DNA from 4 places in the Janthinobacterium svalbardense genome. Region 4 is predicted to be linked to each of the others. Evidence: predicted binding sites of a transcription regulator. Region 4 holds the regulator's gene; each other region holds the start of a gene.

Region 1 (5,089 bases), 890 kb from region 4:
GCCGGATACGCCGTTATCGATGGCCTTGCCGTCCTTGTCGTAGCGGTGGCCCATATGCCCCTCTACTGTCGGACGGCTCCATACCAGGTCGCCCGTCATGGGGTTGCGCGCTTCGACCCGTCCCACGATGCCGAATTCGCCACCCGACACGCCCGTCAGCAGCAAGCCTTCGGCGATCAGCGGCGCGGCCGTCATCGAGTACCCGGCCGCATAATCGTCGACCTTTTCCTTCCAGACGATCTTGCCCGTGTTCTGGTCCAGCGCCACCAGGTAGGCGTCGAGCGTGCCGAAAATCACCAGGTTGCCATACAGGGCGGCACCGCGGTTGACCACGTCGCAGCACGGCATGATGCCGTCCGGCAAGCGATGCTCATACTTCCACAGCTTGGCGCCCGTTTTCAAGTCGACAGCAAAGATGCGCGAGTACGATGCCGTGACGAACATCTTGCCGTTATGAATCAGCGGCTGCGATTCCTGGCCCCGTTGTTTTTCGCCGCCAAACGAGAACGACCAGGCCGGCACCAGCTTGGCCACGGTCTTGTCATTGATCTGCGTCAACGGCGAATAGCGCTGCCCCTGCGTGCCCATGCCAAACGACAGCACGCTGGCCGGATTCTTCGCCGTGTTGTCGAGCATGGCATTGGTGACATTGCCCACGTCGGCCGCCTGGACCAACGAGGCCAAGGATGCCAACCCCAAACCGACGACGATCCCCATGATTTTTTTCTGCACAATCATCTCCCTCTGTTTTATTAGTATGTGTATGTATTCAGTGTTACTGCTCAGGTCTTGCGGTGCTCATGCGGCTGGGCATGCAACAGCGCGCACTCTTCATCGGTGAACAGGCGCGAGCGCGTCAGGAAGCGCTTGCCCGTGCCGTTGTCGAGTGAAAACATGCCGCCATTGCCATCGACCACATCGATAATCAACTGGGTATGCTCCCAGTACTCGAATTGCTCGAGTCCCATGTAAAACGGTGTGCCATTCAAGTTGCCGAGATAGATATCGGTATCGCTGACATCGAACTCGCCCAGCGCATAACACATGGGCGCACTGCCGTCGCAGCAGCCGCCCGACTGGAAAAACATCAGCGGGCCGTGACGCTGGCGCAACTTGTCCATCATTTCCAGCGCCGCATCGGTGGCGACCACCCGGGCAATTGCTGCACTCATGGCATCCTTTCTGCGCGCCGCCCCCGGCTAAGGGCGCGGCGCCTGTTGCCGGTTTAGAAGAAGCCCAGGGCTTTCGGGCTATAGCTCACCAGCAAGTTCTTCGTTTGCTGATAGTGGTCGAGCATCATCTTGTGGTTTTCACGGCCGATACCCGATTGCTTGTAACCGCCGAAAGCGGCGTGGGCTGGATACAGGTGGTAGCAATTGGTCCACACGCGGCCCGCCTGGATGGCGCGTCCCATGCGGAAGGCGCGCGAACCGTCACGCGTCCACAAGCCGGCACCCAGGCCGTACAAGGTATCGTTGGCAATCGCCAGCGCTTCGGCCTCATCCTTGAAGGTGGTCACGGACACGACGGGCCCGAAAATCTCTTCCTGGAAGATGCGCATCTTGTTGTTGCCCTTGAACACCGTCGGACGCACGTAGTAACCGCCCTCCAGGTCGCCTGCCTGCGTATGGCGCTCGCCGCCGGCCAGCACTTCTGCGCCTTCCTGGCGGCCGATGTCGAGGTAGGACAGGATTTTTTCCAGCTGCTCCTGCGACGCCTGGGCGCCGATCATGGTGCTGGCATCGAGCGGATTGCCCTGCTTGATGGCGGCCACGCGCTTCAAGGCCCGTTCGATGAATTTCTCGTAAATCGATTCCTGGATCAGCACGCGCGATGGGCAGGTGCACACCTCGCCCTGGTTCAGCGCAAACATGGTGAAGCCTTCCAGGCACTTGTCGAAATAATCATCATCGGCATCCATCACATCTTCAAAGAAGATGTTTGGCGACTTGCCGCCCAGCTCCAGGGTGACGGGAATCAGGTTTTGCGCGGCATACCCCATGATCAGGCGGCCCGTGCCCGTTTCACCCGTAAAGGCGATCTTGGCGATGCGCTTGCTCGACGCCAACGGCTTGCCCGCTTCCAGGCCGAAACCGTTGATGATGTTCAACACGCCCGGTGGCAGCAAGTCGCCGATCAGCTCGATCAACACCATGATGGAGGCGGGGGTCTGCTCGGCCGGTTTCAAGACCACGCAATTGCCGGCGGCCAGGGCTGGCGCCAGTTTCCAGACGGCCATCAGAATCGGGAAATTCCACGGAATGATCTGGCCCACGACACCCAGCGGCTCATGGTAGTGATAGGCATAGGTTTCCGCGTCGATTTGCGCGACGGAACCTTCCTGCGCGCGGATGCAGCCGGCGAAGTAACGGAAATGGTCGATGGCCAGCGGAATGTCGGCATTCATCGTTTCACGGATCGGCTTGCCGTTGTCGATGGTTTCCGCCGTGGCGATCAGGCTCAGGTTCTGTTCGATGCGGTCGGCGATGCGGTTCAGGATATTGGCGCGCTCGGCAGGTGAAGTCTTGCCCCAGGCATCCTTGGCGGCATGCGCGGCGTCCAGCGCCAACTCGACATCTTCCGCCGTGGAACGGGCGATTTCGCAAAACGGCAAGCCCGTGATGGGCGTGATGTTAGGAAAGTATTCACCTTTTACTGGTGCAACGAATTTGCCGCCGATGTAATTGTCATAGCGTTGTTTGAAGGGATTGGCTACGCCCAGTTTGCTGATGTCTGCGAGATTCATGTCGTCCTCTATCGGGTTAATTAGAATGGAATTGCTTTAATTAAAATCAAACGTCCTGGTACAGATGGGGTGAGTACACGGAGTCTTCCGCAAATGCCGTGCCAGCTCGTCGTCCCCCTACCCAACTTAGCGGGTTTTACCTCTCTTGCAAGGGCATGGTGGCCATATCGGCGGGTTCGATTGCTGCCGTAGCGCGCCATCGCCGCTGCACAATGGAACAGGTGTACCAGACTGGAACACCTGTTCCAGCCTGCTTAGCGGATCACCACGCCCCATGGCAATTCACCTACGGCAATATCGGCCACCTTGCGCGCGCTGGCCGTGTCGATGACGGACACGCTGTTCGAGCGGCCATTGGCCACGTACAGCTTGCTGCCGTCTGGCGTGATGGCCATGTTCCACGGGCGTTTGCCGACGGCAATGGTGGCCGTCACCTTGTTGCTGGCCGTATCGATCACCATCACCGTGCCGTCCGTGCCGTTCGAGACATACACCTGCTTGCCGCCAGGGTGGACGGCGATGCCGTTGGCATTCTTGCCCGCTGGAATGGTGGCGATCGCCTTGCGCGCGGCCATGTCGATCACATACACGGCGTTGACCAGTTCGCATGCCACGTAGGCGCGGCCGGAGTCCGGACTGAAACCGATGCCGCGCGGACGCAGACCCACGGCGATGGAAGCAACCTGGCGGCGTTGCGCCACATCAATGACATCGACTTGCTCGGCCTCTTCCGCACTGACCAGCAGCCAGCGCCCATCCGGGCTGAACACGGCATGTTCCGGGTTACGCCCTTGCACCTTGATATCGGCGAGCAAGACGCCCGTCTGACCATCGAGCAAGGTCACGCTATTGTTTTCCTCGACGGCCACGGCCACGTAACGACCGTCCGGCGAAGCGCTGACGCCTTCGGGCGACTTGCCCAGCGCCACCGTGCGCACGGGCGTGCCGCTCGCGTTGTCGATCAGCAACAAAGCGCTACTGGCGGCATCGGTGACAAACAATTGCCGTCCGGTGGGGTCGGCGGCGATGCCACGCGGCCGCTTGCCTGCCGCGATCTGGCGCACCACCTGGTCGGTCGCCGTGTCGATCACGCTCAGGGTGCCCGATTTTTCATTGGGGACATAGGCAAAAGGAGCGGCCTGGAGAGCGCTGCTGGCAAGCACAGGCAGCAGCCAGCACACCTGGCGCAAGCGCGAGAAGAAGTTGGGCATAATCACCTTTTCAATGGCAAAACGAGGGGAAAGCGCGCGGTATCGGCGCATCTGAACATTGCTGCATGCAAACGCCGTGCCACTGACACGCGTATAATTTCAGCCCACCAATGGAGACATGGCAGGCATATTGCTTGATACAACTATGCAGACCTGCGCCGCTCACGCGCTCAAGCAGGCTTTTATTCACATTGGAGAACCCGCATGCAGCATCGTTTCCGCTTGAACACCATTGCCAGCCTGTTTGTCGCCGGCAGCGCCACCCTCGCCCCCCACGTTTTCGCCGCCGAGGCAGCTAATCTGGCCAACGGGCAACTCATGGATACGGTGGTCGTCAGCGGCAGCCGCATCGCCCACCCCAGCCAGGAAGTGCCGGCCTCGATCGACGTGGTCGACAGCGCCCGCATCCAGGATGGTCAAATCCGCGTCAACGCGTCGGAGGCGCTGGCCGCCGTGCCGGGCCTGGTTGTGCAGAACCGCCAGAACTACGCACAAGACTTGCAGATCTCGTCGCGCGGCTTCGGCGCCCGCTCGGCCTTCGGCGTGCGCGGCGTCAAACTGATCAGCGATGGCATTCCTGCCAGCATGCCCGACGGCCAAGGCCAGGCCGCCACCTTCAACCTCGATACGGCCGAGCGCATCGAAGTGCTGCGCGGACCGTTTTCTGCCATCTACGGCAACCATTCTGGCGGCGTGATCCAGCTGTTTTCCAAGGATGGGCAAAATCCCCCGTCCGTCGAGTTGAATGTGACGGGCGGCAGTTTCGGCACCAGCAAGGTGGACCTGACGGCACAAGGCCAGGCAGGCGGCATCGGCTACGTGCTAGACGGTTCGCGCTTCCGCACGGACGGCTTCCGCGACCACAGCGCCGCCACGCGCGAACAGGCGTTCGGCAAGATCACCGTCAAGCCCAATGCGGACAGCAAGCTGACCATCGTCGCCAACAGCCTGCACCAGGGCAACACGCAAGATCCGCTGGGCGCCACCTGGGCCACGTTTGCCGCCAACCCGCGTGCCGGCGAAATCGATGCGAGCGACACGCAAAACCCGAAACGCACCCTGGCCGAGCGCTACAACACGCGCAAGAGCATCGATCATCAGCAAATCGGCGCCACCTATGAACAAGCGTTTG
Region 2 (5,089 bases), 880 kb from region 4:
AATCTGAAGCCTGCCACCAGCACCAACCTGGAAGCGGGCGTCAAGGCCAGCATCAATAGCAACACGCATGTGAATGCAGCCGTGTTCCAGATCAAGACGAATGACGAACTGGTAGTCGACAAGTCCAGCGGCGGGCGCACCAGCTATCGCAATGCGGGTAAAACCTTGCGCCAGGGTATGGAAGTGTCGCTGGATTCGAACCTGCCGTATGGCTTCACGGCAAAAGTGGCGCTCACCAGCCTGCACGCTGTGTACGACCAGGCCTTTGGTAGCGTGCGCGAAGGCAGCCGATTGCCGGGCGTACCCAGCGCCAACCTGTTCGCGGAACTGGCCTGGAAAGACACATTGGACCGTTTCGGCGCGGCGCTGGAAAGCGTGGCCAGCAACCAGGTCTACGCGGAAGACAGCAACAGCGAAAAGCCGGCGCCCGGCTACACGGTGTTCAATGCGCGCTTCAACGCCAAACAAAACGTAGGGAATTGGCGCTTCAAGGAGTTTGCCCGCCTGAACAATCTTTTCGACAAGACCTACGTGGGCTCCGTCATCGTCGGCGACAGCAACAAGCGCTACTATGAAGCGGCGCCAGGACGCAATTGGTTGTTGGGCGTTAGCGCGCAATACTCCTTCTAATAATAAAGCCCGCGCATCTTCCGATGCGCGGGCTTCATTGTCATTCAACATGGCCTGTTACGGCCGTGCTTCCTTCACCCCATATTTCTCAAAGATGGCTTTCAATTCGCCGCTGGCCGCCATCTCGTTCATGGCTGCCTGCAGCAACTTGCCCACGTCTAGCTGCTGGCGGCTGACGGCCAGGCCCACGGCCCAGCCGGCACGCGGCAAGCGGGCGAACGCCACTTCGCTCAAGGGGAAAGCGCGATCACTTTTCAGCACCGATTCGATTTCCGAACGATTCGCCAGCACGGCGTCGAGCTTGCCCGCCTGCAATTGCTGCAAGGCTTCGGCCGCCGTGTCGAAGATACGCACGTCGTCACGGTACTTGCCATTGTCTTCACCCAGCATCAGCATGGCCGCGATCGAGACCTTTTCCACGCCGATGCGCTTGCCGGCCAGCGAAGCGACGCCATCGAATTGCGGCACAGCTTGCGCGCTGCGCGCCAGGCGCACCGTTTCCACGTAGTACGGCGCAAAGATCTCGACCTTGTCGTTATCGGCCATCAACTTCTTGTCGACTGGCACATGCAGCATCACGTCGGCGGGACCATAACCGAGGTAATGGCCCTTCCACACCATATTGCGCAAATCGTCGTTCAGGTTTTCGCCGGCGGGAAATGGCAGCAAGCTCAGTTTCAAACCCAGCTTTTTGGCTAGCGCTTCGGCAATATCGATATCGATGCCCGCCCCCTTGTCGGAAAACGGCGCGAACTCGTTATACACAGCCACTTTCAGGCTGCCCGACTGCTGCACTTTCTGCCAGTCGGCACGCGCCGGCGCGGCTGCGCACAGCGCCAGGCAAGCGAGCGAGATCATCGCGCGCGCGCCCGGGAGTTGGAATGAACGCATGGGACTCCTTCTTGATCAGTTCGACTTAGTTGGCTTCGCGGCGGGTTTCCAGATAGGTCTTGATGGCCCACATGGCTTCCTGGTTGAACACGCCCTCGAACGGCGGCATGTACACGGCGCCATTGCGTACTTTACCGTGGCGGATGGTCGCCAGGAAATAATTGTCAGTTTCCTTGTAGCAAGCTTGTTTCTTTGTCTCATTTTTGATGCCGAAGCAATCGCGATCGAGCTGGCGCAAGTCCGGCGCAATACCGCCCGAGATGGCTTCGATGCCGTGGCAACGCGCGCAATTCTGGTTGTAAGCGGAAGTGCCCACCGTCAGGGCCAGCTTGTTGCCCCGATACGGGTTTTGCTCGAGCCACTTGTCGCCCACCTTGGGCAAGCCCGTGGTGTCGACGCCTTGCGGCGTGACATTGCCGTGCGCATAGGCATGCGGCAAGGTCAACAGGGAAGTGAGGGCGACGGCGCCGGCGGCTGCCACGCCGAGCAGGGTGCGAATGGAATAGGTCATGCTGGTCTCCTTGGTTTTTTAGTGAATATCCAAGAAGAGCAAATGCCATGCCATGCCTACATGCCCCACATCCGGCCGCCCATGTATCAATTTGGAACAGCTGCAACACCTATTTGTGTTACCGCGCGCGTCAGGCGGCGGCGTCGAACAGCATGTCCGGTGCAGGCCGCACGCTGTATGCCGTCTCGCGTGCCGCGAAAGCCAACCCGAATGATGCGGACAGGCTCAAGAAATTCCTTTGCGCGGCACCGGCGACACCGGGGGCAGACCCAGGCCCCGGCAAATATCCAGACGAAAAAAAACCCGACCATTGCTGATCGGGTTTTTCTCAAGGAGAAACAGCCGGGGGCTGTTTCACCAAATAACAAGCCTGACGATAACCTACTTTCACACTGGTTGCAGCACTATCATCGGCGCAAAGTTGTTTCACGGTCCTGTTCGGGATGGGAAGGGGTGGGACCAACTTGCTATGGTCATCAGGCATAACTTGTACTGGCATTTGTCCTCAGTGGAGCGACAAAGCCTGAATCTGGAAGAAGCAAAGATTGGGTAATGAATCGTAGTATCAACAAACGCACAACGTTGTACCGTCTTATCCTCTGTACCTGCTAAGGTTATAGGGACAAGCCGTACGGGCAATTAGTACTGGTTAGCTTAATGCATTACTGCACTTCCACACCCAGCCTATCAACGTCCTGGTCTCGAACGACCCTTCAAAGAGCTCAAGGCTCTGGGAAATCTCATCTCAAGGCAAGTTTCCCGCTTAGATGCTTTCAGCGGTTATCTCTTCCGTATTTAGCTACCCGGCAATGCCACTGGCGTGACAACCGGTACACCAGAGATACGTCCACTCCGGTCCTCTCGTACTAGGAGCAGCCCCCTTCAAATTTCCAACGCCCACGGCAGATAGGGACCAAACTGTCTCACGACGTTTTAAACCCAGCTCACGTACCACTTTAAATGGCGAACAGCCATACCCTTGGGACCGGCTACAGCCCCAGGATGTGATGAGCCGACATCGAGGTGCCAAACTCCCCCGTCGATATGAACTCTTGGGAGGAATCAGCCTGTTATCCCCAGAGTACCTTTTATCCGTTGAGCGATGGCCCTTCCATACAGAACCACCGGATCACTATGTCCTACTTTCGTACCTGCTCGACTTGTCAGTCTCGCAGTTAAGCACGCTTATGCCATTGCACTATCAACACGATGTCCGACCGTATCTAGCGTACCTTCGAACTCCTCCGTTACACTTTAGGAGGAGACCGCCCCAGTCAAACTGCCTACCATGCACTGTCCCCGATCCGGATAACGGACCAAGGTTAGAACCTCAAACAAACCAGGGTGGTATTTCAAGGTTGGCTCCACGAGAACTAGCGTCCCCGCTTCAAAGCCTCCCACCTATCCTACACAGATTGGTTCAAAGTCCAATGCAAAGCTACAGTAAAGGTTCATGGGGTCTTTCCGTCTAGCCGCGGGTAGATTGCATCATCACAAACATTTCAACTTCGCTGAGTCTCGGGAGGAGACAGTGTGGCCATCGTTACGCCATTCGTGCAGGTCGGAACTTACCCGACAAGGAATTTCGCTACCTTAGGACCGTTATAGTTACGGCCGCCGTTTACTGGGACTTCAATCAAGAGCTTGCACCCCATCATTTAATCTTCCAGCACCGGGCAGGCGTCACACCCTATACGTCCACTTTCGTGTTTGCAGAGTGCTGTGTTTTTATTAAACAGTCGCAGCCACCAGTTTATTGCAACCCTTTCACCCTCATGGAGTAAACCAATCAAGCTACCGGGGCGTACCTTTTCCCGAAGTTACGGTACCAATTTGCCGAGTTCCTTCTCCCGAGTTCTCTCAAGCGCCTTAGAATACTCATCTCGCCCACCTGTGTCGGTTTGCGGTACGGTCTCGTATGACTGAAGCTTAGAGGCTTTTCTTGGAACCACTTCCGATTGCTTCGTGCACAAGTGCACTCGTCTCAACCCCTTGAATTGCGCACCCGGATTTGCCTAAGTGCCTTCTATGAGCCAAAAACCAACTATTCCAACAGTTGGACAACCTTCCGCGATCCGTCCCCCCATCGCATCATACGACGGTGCAGGAATATTAACCTGCTTCCCATCAGCTACGCATCTCTGCCTCGCCTTAGGGGCCGACTCACCCTGCTCCGATGAACGTTGAACAGGAAACCTTGGGCTTACGGCGTGGAGGCTTTTCACCCCCATTATCGCTACTCATGTCAGCATTCGCACTTCTGATACCTCCAGCATCCTTTACAAGACACCTTCGCAGGCTTACAGAACGCTCTCCTACCATATATATCTGTGATAAATCACAGAACAATATCCGCAGCTTCGGTGACTGGCTTAGCCCCGTTACATCTTCCGCGCAGGACGACTCGATCAGTGAGCTATTACGCTTTCTTTAAATGATGGCTGCTTCTAAGCCAACATCCTGACTGTTTTAGCCTTCCCACTTCGTTTTCCACTTAGCCAATCTTTGGGACCTTAGCTGGCGGTCTGGGTTGTTTCCCTCTTGACGCCGGACGTTAGCACCCGACGTCTGTCTCCCAAGCTCGCACTCATCGGTATTCGGAGTTTGCAATGGTTTGGTAAGTCGCAATGACCCCCTAGCCATAACAGTGCTCTACCCCCGATGGTGATACTTGAGGCACTACCTAAATAGTTTTCGGAGAGAACCAGCTATTTCCAAGTTTGTTTAGCCTTTCACCCCTACCCACAGCTCATCCCCTAATTTTTCAACATTAGTGGGTTCGGACCTCCAGGGCGTGTTACCGCACCTTCATCCTGGCCATGAGTAGATCACTTGGTTTCGGGTCTACACCCAGCGACTGATCGCCCTATTCGGACTCGATTTCTCTACGGCTTCCCTATGCGGTTAACCTTGCCACTGAATGTAAGTCGCTGACCCATTATACAAAAGGTACGCAGTCACGGAACAAGTCCGCTCCTACTGTTTGTATGCACACGGTTTCAGGATCTATTTCACTCCCCTTCCGGGGTTCTTTTCGCCTTTCCCTCACGGTACTGG
Region 3 (5,089 bases), 2.5 Mb from region 4:
CAGCGAGGTGCGCAACCTGGCGCAGCGTTCGGCTGCCGCCGCCAAGGAAATCAAGCAATTGATCGACAGTTCCGCCGAGCAAGTGGGGGCCGGTGAAAAACTCGTGGCGCTGGCGGGCGAGACGATGGAGAAAGTCGTTTCCAGCGTGCAGCATGTGACCGATATCGTGGCCGAGATTTCCTCGGCCAGCGCCGAGCAGAGCGCCGGCATCGAGCAGATCAACCAGGCCATCGTCGAGATGGATAACATGACGCAGCAAAACTCGGCCCTGGTCGAGCAGGCTTCGGCGGCGGCGCAGGCCATGAACGAGCAGGCGGCCGGGCTGGCGCAGATCGTCAGCGTGTTCAAGGTCGGTGCCGTGGCGCGGCAGGCGGCGGCGCCCTTGCGCACGGCGCCGGCAGCGCCGCGCCGTCTGGCGCGCTAAGCTGTCGTCATAGCGGGAACTTATCGCCCGAGCGTCTGTCAAACCATTCTTGGTCCTTAGCGGATGCACAGAAGAGGTGAGCATGACAGACGGTTTTTCCTATCAGGCGGCGTTTGCCCGCAACCTGGGCTGGGTCACGCAGGCGGAGCAGGACAGCTTGCGCGGCAAGCGCGTGGCCATTGCCGGCATGGGCGGCGTGGGCGGGGTGCATTTGCTGACCTTGGCGCGGCTGGGCATCGGCGCCTTTCACATCGCCGATTTCGATACCTTCGATATCGCCAACTTCAATCGCCAGGCCGGCGCCATGATGTCCACCCTGGGCCAGCCCAAGGTGGCCGTGCTGGCGCAGATGGCGATGGACATCAATCCCGAACTGGAGATTAAACAATTTCCTGACGGCATACACGACAGCAACCTGGCGGAGTTTTTTGCCGGTGTCGACCTGTATGTGGACGGCCTGGATTTCTTTGCCTTTCCTGCGCGCCAGGCCACCTTCGCCACCTGCGCGCGTCTGGGTATCCCCGCCATCACGGCCGCGCCGCTGGGCATGGGCACGGCCGTGCTCAGCTTCATGCCGGGCGGCATGACGTTCGAAGAGTATTTTGGCTGGGGCGACTTGCCCGAGGAAGAAAAAGCTTTGCGCTTTCTCGTCGGGCTGGCGCCGGCGGGCTTGCACGGCCCCTACCTGGTCGACCCGTCGGCCATCAACCTGAAGGAGCGGCGCGGACCGTCGACCATCATGGGTTGCCAGCTGTGCGCAGGCGCGGCCGCCACCGAGGCGCTGAAAATACTCTTGAAGCGCGGCAAGGTGATGGCGGCGCCGCACGGCATGCATTTCGACGCCTACCGCAACAAGCTCGTGCGTACCTGGCGTCCCGGTGGCAACCGTCATCCGCTGCAACGCCTGACGATGGCCATCATCAAGCGGCGGCGCGCGGCGCAGGGGGCATGATGGCACAAGCACCGCTGATCGCGCAGATCGATTCTGTGCTGGAAAACATCCTCGACCTGGCGCGCTGGGCACCCAGCGGCGACAATACGCAGCCGTGGCGCTTTGAAGTCGTGGATCCGCGCCATGTCGTCGTGCATGGCTTCGATACGCGCAGCCACTGCGTGTACGACCTCGACGGCCATCCCAGCCAGCTGTCGCTGGGTGCCTTGCTCGAAAGTATGGCGCTGGCGGCCAGCAGCCATGGCTTGCGCATGGAAGCGCGACGGCACGGCGGCTTGCCCGACACCTTGCCCACGTTTGATGTGCACTTTGTTGCTAGTCCCGGCATGCTGCCCGACCCGCTGGCGGCCTTCCTGCCGCAGCGCAGCGTGCAGCGGCGACGGCTGAGCACGCGCCGCCTGCGCGCCAGTGAAAAAGCGGCGCTGGCGGCCAGCTTGCCGCCCGGCTACAGCGTGCAGTGGTTCGAAGGCTGGCGCATGCGCCTGGCCTGCGCGCGCCTGATGTTCGACAATGCGAAGCTGCGCCTGACCATGCCCGAAGCGCACAAGGTGCACCGCGACGTCATCGAATGGGGCGCGCGCTTCAGCGCCGACCGCATCCCGGAGCAGGCGCTCGGTGTCGACCCGATGACGGCGCGGCTGATGCGCTGGGTCATGCACAGCTGGCGCCGCGTGGATTTTTTCAACACCTGGCTGGCTGGCACCGTCGCGCCCCGGTTGCAGATGGACTTGCTGCCGGGCCTGTATTGCGCTGCGCATTTCGTGCTGCTGGCCGAGGTGCCGCCGCGTCACATCGACGATTACGTGGCGGCGGGCAGGGCCATGCAGCGCTTCTGGCTGACGGCTACGCAGCTGGGCCTGCAGTTACAGCCGGAACTGACGCCGCTGATCTTCGCCCGTTATGTGCGCGAACGGCGGGCCTTTTCGCGCACCGACGGCATGCTGGAGCTGGCGCAGGAACTGGCGCTGCAATGCCAGGCCGTGCTGGGTGCGGTGGCGTTTGATCGGGCCGTGTTCCTTGGCCGCATCGGCGCCGGCCAGGCGGCGCAGGCGCGCTCCTTGCGCCGGCCGTTGCAAGACTTGCTGGTGGCACCGGTCAACGGGAGGACGCTTGCGTGAACGGCATGGGCTTGCCGGCTGCCGCAGCGAAAAAAGCCGCTGAGGACATCAGCGGCTTTCAGACGGGATGATCGCATGTCAAGCCTGGCGCTGCCCGCGTTGCTGGCGGCGCGCAGTCATGCCCAGGCCAAACAGGCCGATACCGAGCAGGGCGATGGTGCCTGGTTCAGGTACAGCTGCCTGGAATAATTCCAGGCCGCCACCGTCGGCCATCGCGACGAAACTGTCGGTCAGGCTGCCGCCGATGAAGCTGTTGGTATTCCCGCTGAGGGACTCCAGCGGGAAAAACGGGTTGGGGTTGACGAAGAACAACTGTCCTTGCGGTGTCAATGTGGCGTTAAGCAAGGCTTTGAAGTCGCCCTGGGCCAGGCCGGCGAAAATGTGTGCTTCGCCCACGTCGAGCGTGTAGGTCACGATCGCAAAGTCATCCCCGGCGGCACCACCCACATTCACCGGCGAGCCTGCAACGTTACTGACCGACAGTGACGTGTCCTGGTTGGGGTCGATGTACAAGGTCATGGTCAGGGTTTGAAATGTAGCGTGGATCCCGCCCGCCAGCGTATCGGACTGACCGGTGATGCTGAACAGGCCATAGATGCCATAGCCATTCAGGGCGTTCAGTTGCGATGGCACGCTGCCGCCGGTGGGACTGCCGAAAGCGGCCTTGGTCAGAAAGCCTGTTTGAGTGAAGGGATCGTTGCCGCCACCCAAGCCGCCAACGATGGTTTGTTCGACGCGCGCGTGATATTCAAAGCTGATGCGGTCGGCCACCACCAGATTGGCTGCTGTGCCGGGGACGGAACCTTCATTGACGGTAAACAAGGGACCAGCGAATGCGGGAGCACTGATCAGCGCGGCGCCGATGGCGGCCGCGGAGATAGCGAAACGCAGGAATGAAGACAGCGGTTTCATGGCATTTCCTTCAGCGTGAGGGTTGATCGGACCAGGTCACTGTGGCGGCTGCCTCAGATAACCTCATACGCCCTTGAAGCAGAATTCGTACCATGTAATATTTGTATTTGAATTCAACAGCTTATAAAAACAGGGATGCCATTTTTCGTGCTTGTGTAAAAAAAATCGACGTTTTAGCCGGCCTATGGCGCGGCTCGCGGGCGCCAGTTTTTCCTGTCATCGGCTAGAGTGGGGCAAAGGAGGTCACCATGCAACTACCATCCCGTCATGCAGCGCTGCGTGGGCATAGCACGCCTGAACCGGATATCCCGCCGCCACCCGAAGGCGATCCTTTGATGCCGCCGCCGGAAAAGCCGCCGCACACGGAGCCCGTGCCTGTCGAGGAACCGACGCCACCGCCGCCGCCCGTCAGGATGGGCTAACCAAGTCGTCGCACGCCTGAGCGCACCTGAGCGGCGATGCCACTGCCGCGCGCTGTTTATTTCTGACCGGAAATGGATTGCGCGGGCGGCGGGATCGCTACGCCAATTAAACAACAAAAATACCAATAAACGTTGCCGAGTGGATACAAATCAAGCGCTAACTGCTGTGTGTCATGCGGCCGTCACGATTCTGTTCTTATAATGAGACATCATAAAAATTCTTGTACAGGAGACCATCATGGGCAATTCCTTGCATAACAAAATCTACCTGGGCCGGCGCCCTGTGATGACCAGCAAAAACCTCGCAGCGCTGGCGCTGGCGGGCGCCGTGGCTGGTTGCGGACTGGCATGGCTGCTGCTGCGCAGCTATAAATAACGCTCATCACGCCCGTGTTTCCGCCGCCTGGCCGGCTGGCGGGCGGCGCTAGATTCACGTTGCCTGTTGCCGATGCGCAGCGGGGCGCGTACCATGGGGGCCGAACACCTGGCCTTTTATGGAAAAGTAATGAAGAACGAGAAATTAACAACCGATGAATATGACGCGCTGGAGCAAGTTGCACGCGGCATCAAGACCGAGCGCCCCAGTGCTTGCGTTGCCCGCAATGCCAAGCGCCTGTCCGGCCTGAAGCTGCTCAGCTATGCACGCGATGGCCGTTTATCCATCACCGAGAAAGCACAGCAGCTGCTGTTCCTGCGCCGCTGCATCATGGGGCTGCGCGCCGTCGCCGCCGATCCGCTGACCAAGCTGGAATCGGACGTGGCCTATTTCCTGGGCAAGAAAGCCCACATCGTGGCACGCGCGGAAGGCGAGGGGCACGACATTTCCGACAAGGGCCGCGACTCGCTGGCCGACATCGACACCCTGGGCCTGTAGAGCCTATCCCAGCAGAAGACGCCCCCTGCCGGGATAGACGCTGCGCTTTGCCACCGGCCCCTGAGGCCGGTTTTCACATCCCACTCTTTTTCTTATTTCCCCTTTGGAGAACACTTTGGACAGCGCGATGAACTGGTCGGCCCACGAACTGACGATGACGGTCCTGATGACGCCCGATATGGCCAACTTTTCCGGCAACGTGCACGGCGGCACCATCCTGAAATACCTCGATAGCGTCGCCTACGCCTGCGCCAGCCGCTATTCGGGCAGCTACGTGGTGACCCTGTCGGTGGATCAGGTGATGTTCCTGCAGCCTATCCACGTGGGGGAGCTGGTGACGTTCCTCGCCTCGATCAATTACACGGGAACGACCTCGATGGAAGTGGG
Region 4 (5,089 bases):
CCGAACCAGAACCCCGCCAGCCGCCGTACCCTGATCGAATGCATCTCGGAAGAACGCGAGCGCCTGTCGACCATCGAACAGCTGGGCCATGTGATCGATACCTCGGAACTGAGCGCCAATAAATTGCGCGCCTGGATCAAGGATATCGTCGCCTCCGAACGCGCGCCGCTGACCCTGTTCTTCGAATCGTTCGCCTTCAAGCTGGGCGTGCCGCTGGACGCCGATTTCGTCTTCGATGTGCGGGCCTTGCCGAATCCCTATTACGACCTCGCGCTGCGTCCGCTCGACGGACGCGATGCGCCCGTGATCGCCTTCCTCGACGCGCAACCGAGCGCGCTGGAACTGCTGGCCGACATCCGCGCCTTCATCGAGAAATGGTTGCCATCATTCAAATCCGACAACCGCAGCTACCTGACGGTGGCGCTCGGTTGCACGGGCGGCCAGCACCGCTCCGTGTACATGGCGGAACGGCTGGCGCAATACTTCGGCCCCAACGAAAGAGTCGTGCTGCGCCACCGCGAGCGCGCTTAATCAGTTGAGGTGGCGCAGCGGATGCGCCGTGGCCGGCCAGACGGGCGCAAAGAACCGCGCCACCATGGCTGCATCGACCTGGTCCAGGCTGGCGGGGTTCCAGCGTGGCGCATTGTCCTTGTCGACCACCAGCGCGCGCACGCCTTCCAGCACTTCGCCATGCGCGAAATTGTGGCGCACCACGCTGCGCTCCAGGCGCAGGCAGTCGGCCACGCCCAGGTGGGCACCGCGCTGCAGCAATTCCATGGTAACCGACATCATCAGCGGCGAACGCAAACGCATGGCCGCCAGCGCCTTGCCTGCGAACGCGCTGTCGTCCTGCGCCAGCGAGGCCATGATGGCGGCCACGGAAGGGGCGCCGAAATGGCGGTCCAGCGCCGCGCGCGCCGTGGCCAAAGGAGAAGCCCCCGCCTCGGCCTGGAACGGTGCCGCCAGCGCCTTGATGGCCACCGGCAAGGCCTCGCCCGGCGTCGATTCGAACAGCGCCAGCAGCGCCCCCATCTGCGCCTCGGGCAGATAGACATCGGCCAGCCCCGTGTACAGGGCATCGGCCGCGTTGATCGTCAAGCCCGTCAAGCCCAGGTACAGGCCCAGCTGGCCGGCCAGGCGGGACAGAAAATAACTGCCACCCACGTCCGGGAACAAGCCGATATTGACTTCCGGCATGGCCATGCGCGTGCGGCCCGTGACGATGCGCAAGCGATTGCCGGGCCCGGCTTGCGCCACGCCCATGCCGCCACCCATGACCACGCCATCCATCACGGCGATATACGGTTTCGGGTAGAAATGAATGACATGATTTAAGGCGTATTCTTCCGTAAAGAAATCTTCCAGCAATGCACTGCCGCCTTGCGGCGTAGCCAGGCCCGCATCATAAAAGAAACGGATATCGCCACCGGCGCACAGGGCTTTTTCGCTGCTGGAACGGATCACGACGGCGTCCACCTGCGGATCGTCGCGCCAGGCCAGCAAGACGGCACTCAGGGCGCGCACCATCTCCAGCGACAGGGAGTTGAAGGCTTTCGGACGGTCGAGCACGATGTGCCCGGTGCGGTTGCGGATGGAGGTCTGGACGAAGTCGCTCATGGCAGGCAGGAAAGAAGTGAAAGTGCCAACATTTTAGCGCCTGCGCGGGGAACATTGCGTTCGACAGGTACGGGCGCAAAAAAGGGCGCAAGATGTGCGCCCTTAGTTGATCACAACTGCTGGAAGCGGGTGGCCTTAAACGGCGACGACGGCGTCTTCCTCGGAGTTGTCTGGCAGATGCTTGATCGCCTCTTTACCGTGCCCTTGCACTTTGGTTTTGTACTTCATCACTTGCCTGTCCAGCTTGTCGATCAGGGTATCGATTGCGGCATACAGGTCGTGCGCCAGGCTTTCCACATAGACTGTTTTGCCACTCAGACGCAGGTTGACTTCGGCCTTTTGACGTTTTTCTTTCTCTTTGAGGTTATCCACGGTCAGAATCACGGCGATATCGATAACTTGATCGAAATGACGTTTCACGCGCTCCAGCTTCGTTTGTACGTATTCACGGATGGCTGGTGTCACTTCGAGATGATGTCCGCTGATGGTGAGATTCATACACACTCCTAAAGATGATCGGGTTCGTGCGGTCCATCCTATCCGGCCCGCAGAGGAACCGAAAAAAACTTACAAACACTTACGCAGGCTCACTGGCGGAATTTTCAACGCTTCCCGGTATTTGGCAACAGTACGTCGCGCAATCACCATGCCTTGTTCCCCCAGCATGTCCGCAATCTTACTGTCGGATAAAGGATTTTTAGGGTCTTCTGCTCCTGTCAGTTGCACGATCAATGCCCGTATCGCCGTCGATGATGCTTCGCCCCCCGCTTCGGTGGCGACGTGGCTACCAAAGAAATATTTCAACTCAAACATGCCATGCGGGGTCAGCATGTACTTTTGGGTTGTTACCCGCGAGATAGTACTCTCGTGTAAACCCAGTGTATCAGCTATTTCACGGAGCACAAGGGGGCGCATGGCAACGGCCCCATGCGAGAAAAAGTTCTTTTGTCTTTCTACTATCGCCTGCGCCACACGCAGGATCGTGTCGAAACGCTGGCGCATATTCTTGATCAGCCACTTGGCTTCCTGCAATTGCGCGCCCATGGCGCCCTCGCCCTTGCCCTGCTTGAGCAAGTTGGCGTACATGGCATTGACGCGCAGGCGCGGCATGACGTCGTTGTTCAGGGTGACTTGCCAGCCATTGCGCGCGCGCTTGACGACGACATCGGGCACCACGTAATCGGACACATCCGAGGCGAACACGGCGCCCGGATGCGGATTGCACTGGCGAATCACCGTCTGCGCTTCACGCAAGTCTTCCTCGTCGCAATCGAGGGCTTTTTTCAGCTTGTTGAAATCGCGCTGGGCAAACCAGGCCAGGTGCTTTTCCACGATGACGAGGGCCATGCGCCGCGTCACCATGGCGACGTGCGGCAAGCGCTTGATTTGCAGCGCCAGGCATTCGGACGCGTTGCGCGCACCCACGCCGGGCGGATCGAAACTTTGCAGCAGGGACAAGGCCGTACGCATCTCGTCGGCGTCGATTTCCAGCTCTTCCGGCAGGCGCGCCAGGATGTCGTCGAGCGACTCTTCCAGGTAGCCATTGTCGTCGAGCGCGTCGATGATCAGCTCGACCAGCGCGCGGTCGCGCAATTCGAGCACCGTCACGCGCATCTGCTCCATCAAGTGCTCGCGCAGGGTGCAGTGATGGGCCTCCAATTGCGGACGCGAATCTTCGTCGTCGGGCGCCTTGCCCCGGCTCGCCTCGCTCCAGTCGCTGTCGCCACCATCCGCGGCGGCCGGGCTGTCGCCCGCTTCGCCGTCAAAGGTTTCTGCTTCGGCCGGCGCCGCGGGCGCATCCTGGCCTGGCGGCTGGGGCGGTGCTTCGGCCGGCGCGGCCGTGGAACTCAGGGCCCCGTCGGACAGCAGGCGCAGCGAATGGTCGAGCGGATCGTCGAGGCGCTCGAGCAAGGGATTGTCCGTCAGCAGTTGCTCTAGTTCCTGGTGTAATTCCAGGGTAGACAATTGCAACAGGCGTATCGATTGCTGCAACTGCGGCGTCAGTGCCAGGTGCTGCGAAGTGCGCAGCTGCAATGATTGTTTCATTGGCTCACATGCGGAAGTGTTCGCCCAGATAGACCCGGCGTACCGACTCGTTCGCGATGATGTCGTCGGGGCGTCCCGACGCCAGCACCGAGCCCTGGTTGATGATGTAGGCACGGTCGCAAATACCCAGCGTCTCGCGCACATTATGGTCGGTGATCAGCACGCCGATATTGCGCTCCTTCAAGAAGCGCACGATGCGCTGGATCTCGATCACGGCGATGGGGTCGACACCGGCGAACGGTTCGTCGAGCAGCACGAAACGCGGGTCGGTGGCCAGCGCGCGGGCGATTTCCACACGGCGCCGCTCGCCGCCCGACAGGGACAGCGCCTGGTTCTCGCGCAACTTTTCAATTTGCAAGTCGGCCAGCAATTTATCCAGGCGCTCCTCGATCTCGGCCTTCTTCAGGGGACGGCCTTCGACGGTCTGGATTTCCAGCACGGCGCGGATATTGTCTTCCACCGTCAGCTTGCGGAAGACGGACGCTTCCTGTGGCAGATACGACAGGCCCATCTGCGCGCGGCGGTGGATCGGCAGGCGGGAAATATCCACGCCGCTGATATCGATGGTGCCGCCATCGGACGGCACCAGACCGACGATCATGTAGAACGAGGTGGTCTTGCCGGCGCCGTTCGGGCCCAGCAAACCCACCACTTCGCCGCATTCGACTTGCAGCGAGACATCATGCACGACTTGCCGCTTGCCATAGGTTTTTTGCAGCCCGCGAACGATCAGGGTGCTGCCGCAACGAGTATTGTCCATTATTTCTTTCCTGGCGCGGGCGTGGCCGGTGCCTTGGGCTTCGGCTGGATCACCATGCGCACGCTGCCACCGTCCGGGGTGCTGGTGCCGCTGTCGGAATTTTCCATCGCAAACACTTCCTTGCGGCTGTCATACGAGATGAAGGCGCCATTGGCCACGTCGGTCACTTTCGTGCCTTCCAGGCGCGTCAGCTTGGCCCTGGAAAACAGCTTCACCACTTCCGTCTTGTTGTCGTATTCCACGCGCTCCGCTTCGCCTTCCACCCACAGGTCGCCCGCGCCATCGCGCTTCTGGCGGAAGGTGGCCAGCTTGCCGGGATCGGCCCAGAAAGTGATGAACTGGTAGCCTTGCGGATCTTCCGTGATCAGGGCCCGGCCCGCCTTCATGGTCAGGGTGCCCTTGACCAGCACCACGTCGCCCGTCAGGGTGCGAATCTGCTTGACGTCATCGACATGGCCGCTGCGTGCCGTGATGACGGCTTCCTTCTCGGAATCGGCCTTCTCGGCATGCGCCACGCCCATCATGGCCAGAGAAAATACGGTCAACAGCAAGATGTTCTTCATAGTATGGTTTCCTTGTTTCATTCTGTCATTTTGCCGCCGCGGCCGGGCGCGGTTTCGGCGGGAGGACCATGCGCAGCGCATTCTGCACTTCCACCACGCCGGT

The links. Region 4 encodes sigma-54, which starts transcription at its own class of promoters, with help from an activator protein. Its sites were predicted from a motif close to TGGCANGNAANCTGCTTT; they were not measured.
Region 1: adh (aldehyde dehydrogenase) is a predicted target of sigma-54. The motif match lies at 2,833-2,850, and genes of this name have one in related genera.
Region 2: pedF (cytochrome c-550 PedF) is a predicted target of sigma-54. The motif match lies at 2,068-2,085, and genes of this name have one in related genera.
Region 3: pepA (flocculation-associated PEP-CTERM protein PepA) is a predicted target of sigma-54. The motif match lies at 3,482-3,499, and genes of this name have one in related genera.

What each region holds. Positions count from the first base shown of each region.
Region 1 is NZ_CP023422.1:6,232,809-6,237,897, forward strand. It holds gene CNX70_RS27730 (PQQ-dependent methanol/ethanol family dehydrogenase) at 1-717, opposite strand, end outside; gene CNX70_RS27735 (DUF779 domain-containing protein) at 783-1,172, opposite strand; gene adh (aldehyde dehydrogenase) at 1,226-2,746, opposite strand; gene CNX70_RS27745 (beta-propeller fold lactonase family protein) at 3,001-3,957, opposite strand; gene CNX70_RS27750 (TonB-dependent receptor family protein) at 4,162-5,089, shown strand, end outside.
Region 2 is NZ_CP023422.1:6,238,494-6,243,582, forward strand. It holds gene CNX70_RS27750 (TonB-dependent receptor family protein) at 1-630, shown strand, start outside; gene CNX70_RS27755 (substrate-binding periplasmic protein) at 688-1,521, opposite strand; gene pedF (cytochrome c-550 PedF) at 1,547-2,032, opposite strand; rRNA gene rrf (5S ribosomal RNA) at 2,401-2,513, opposite strand; rRNA gene CNX70_RS27775 (23S ribosomal RNA) at 2,651-5,089, opposite strand, start outside.
Region 3 is NZ_CP023422.1:4,569,863-4,574,951, reverse strand. It holds gene CNX70_RS20230 (methyl-accepting chemotaxis protein) at 1-424, shown strand, start outside; gene CNX70_RS20225 (ThiF family adenylyltransferase) at 507-1,376, shown strand; gene CNX70_RS20220 (nitroreductase family protein) at 1,373-2,494, shown strand; gene pepA (flocculation-associated PEP-CTERM protein PepA) at 2,573-3,406, opposite strand; gene CNX70_RS28615 (hypothetical protein) at 3,655-3,828, shown strand; gene CNX70_RS28610 (hypothetical protein) at 4,067-4,204, shown strand; gene CNX70_RS20210 (hypothetical protein) at 4,334-4,702, shown strand; gene CNX70_RS20205 (acyl-CoA thioesterase) at 4,830-5,089, shown strand, end outside.
Region 4 is NZ_CP023422.1:844,038-849,126, reverse strand. It holds gene rapZ (RNase adapter RapZ) at 1-531, shown strand, start outside; gene CNX70_RS03690 (enoyl-CoA hydratase/isomerase family protein) at 532-1,617, opposite strand; gene hpf (ribosome hibernation-promoting factor, HPF/YfiA family) at 1,753-2,115, opposite strand; gene CNX70_RS03680 (RNA polymerase factor sigma-54) at 2,185-3,663, opposite strand; gene lptB (LPS export ABC transporter ATP-binding protein) at 3,668-4,423, opposite strand; gene lptA (lipopolysaccharide transport periplasmic protein LptA) at 4,423-4,986, opposite strand; gene lptC (LPS export ABC transporter periplasmic protein LptC) at 5,012-5,089, opposite strand, start outside.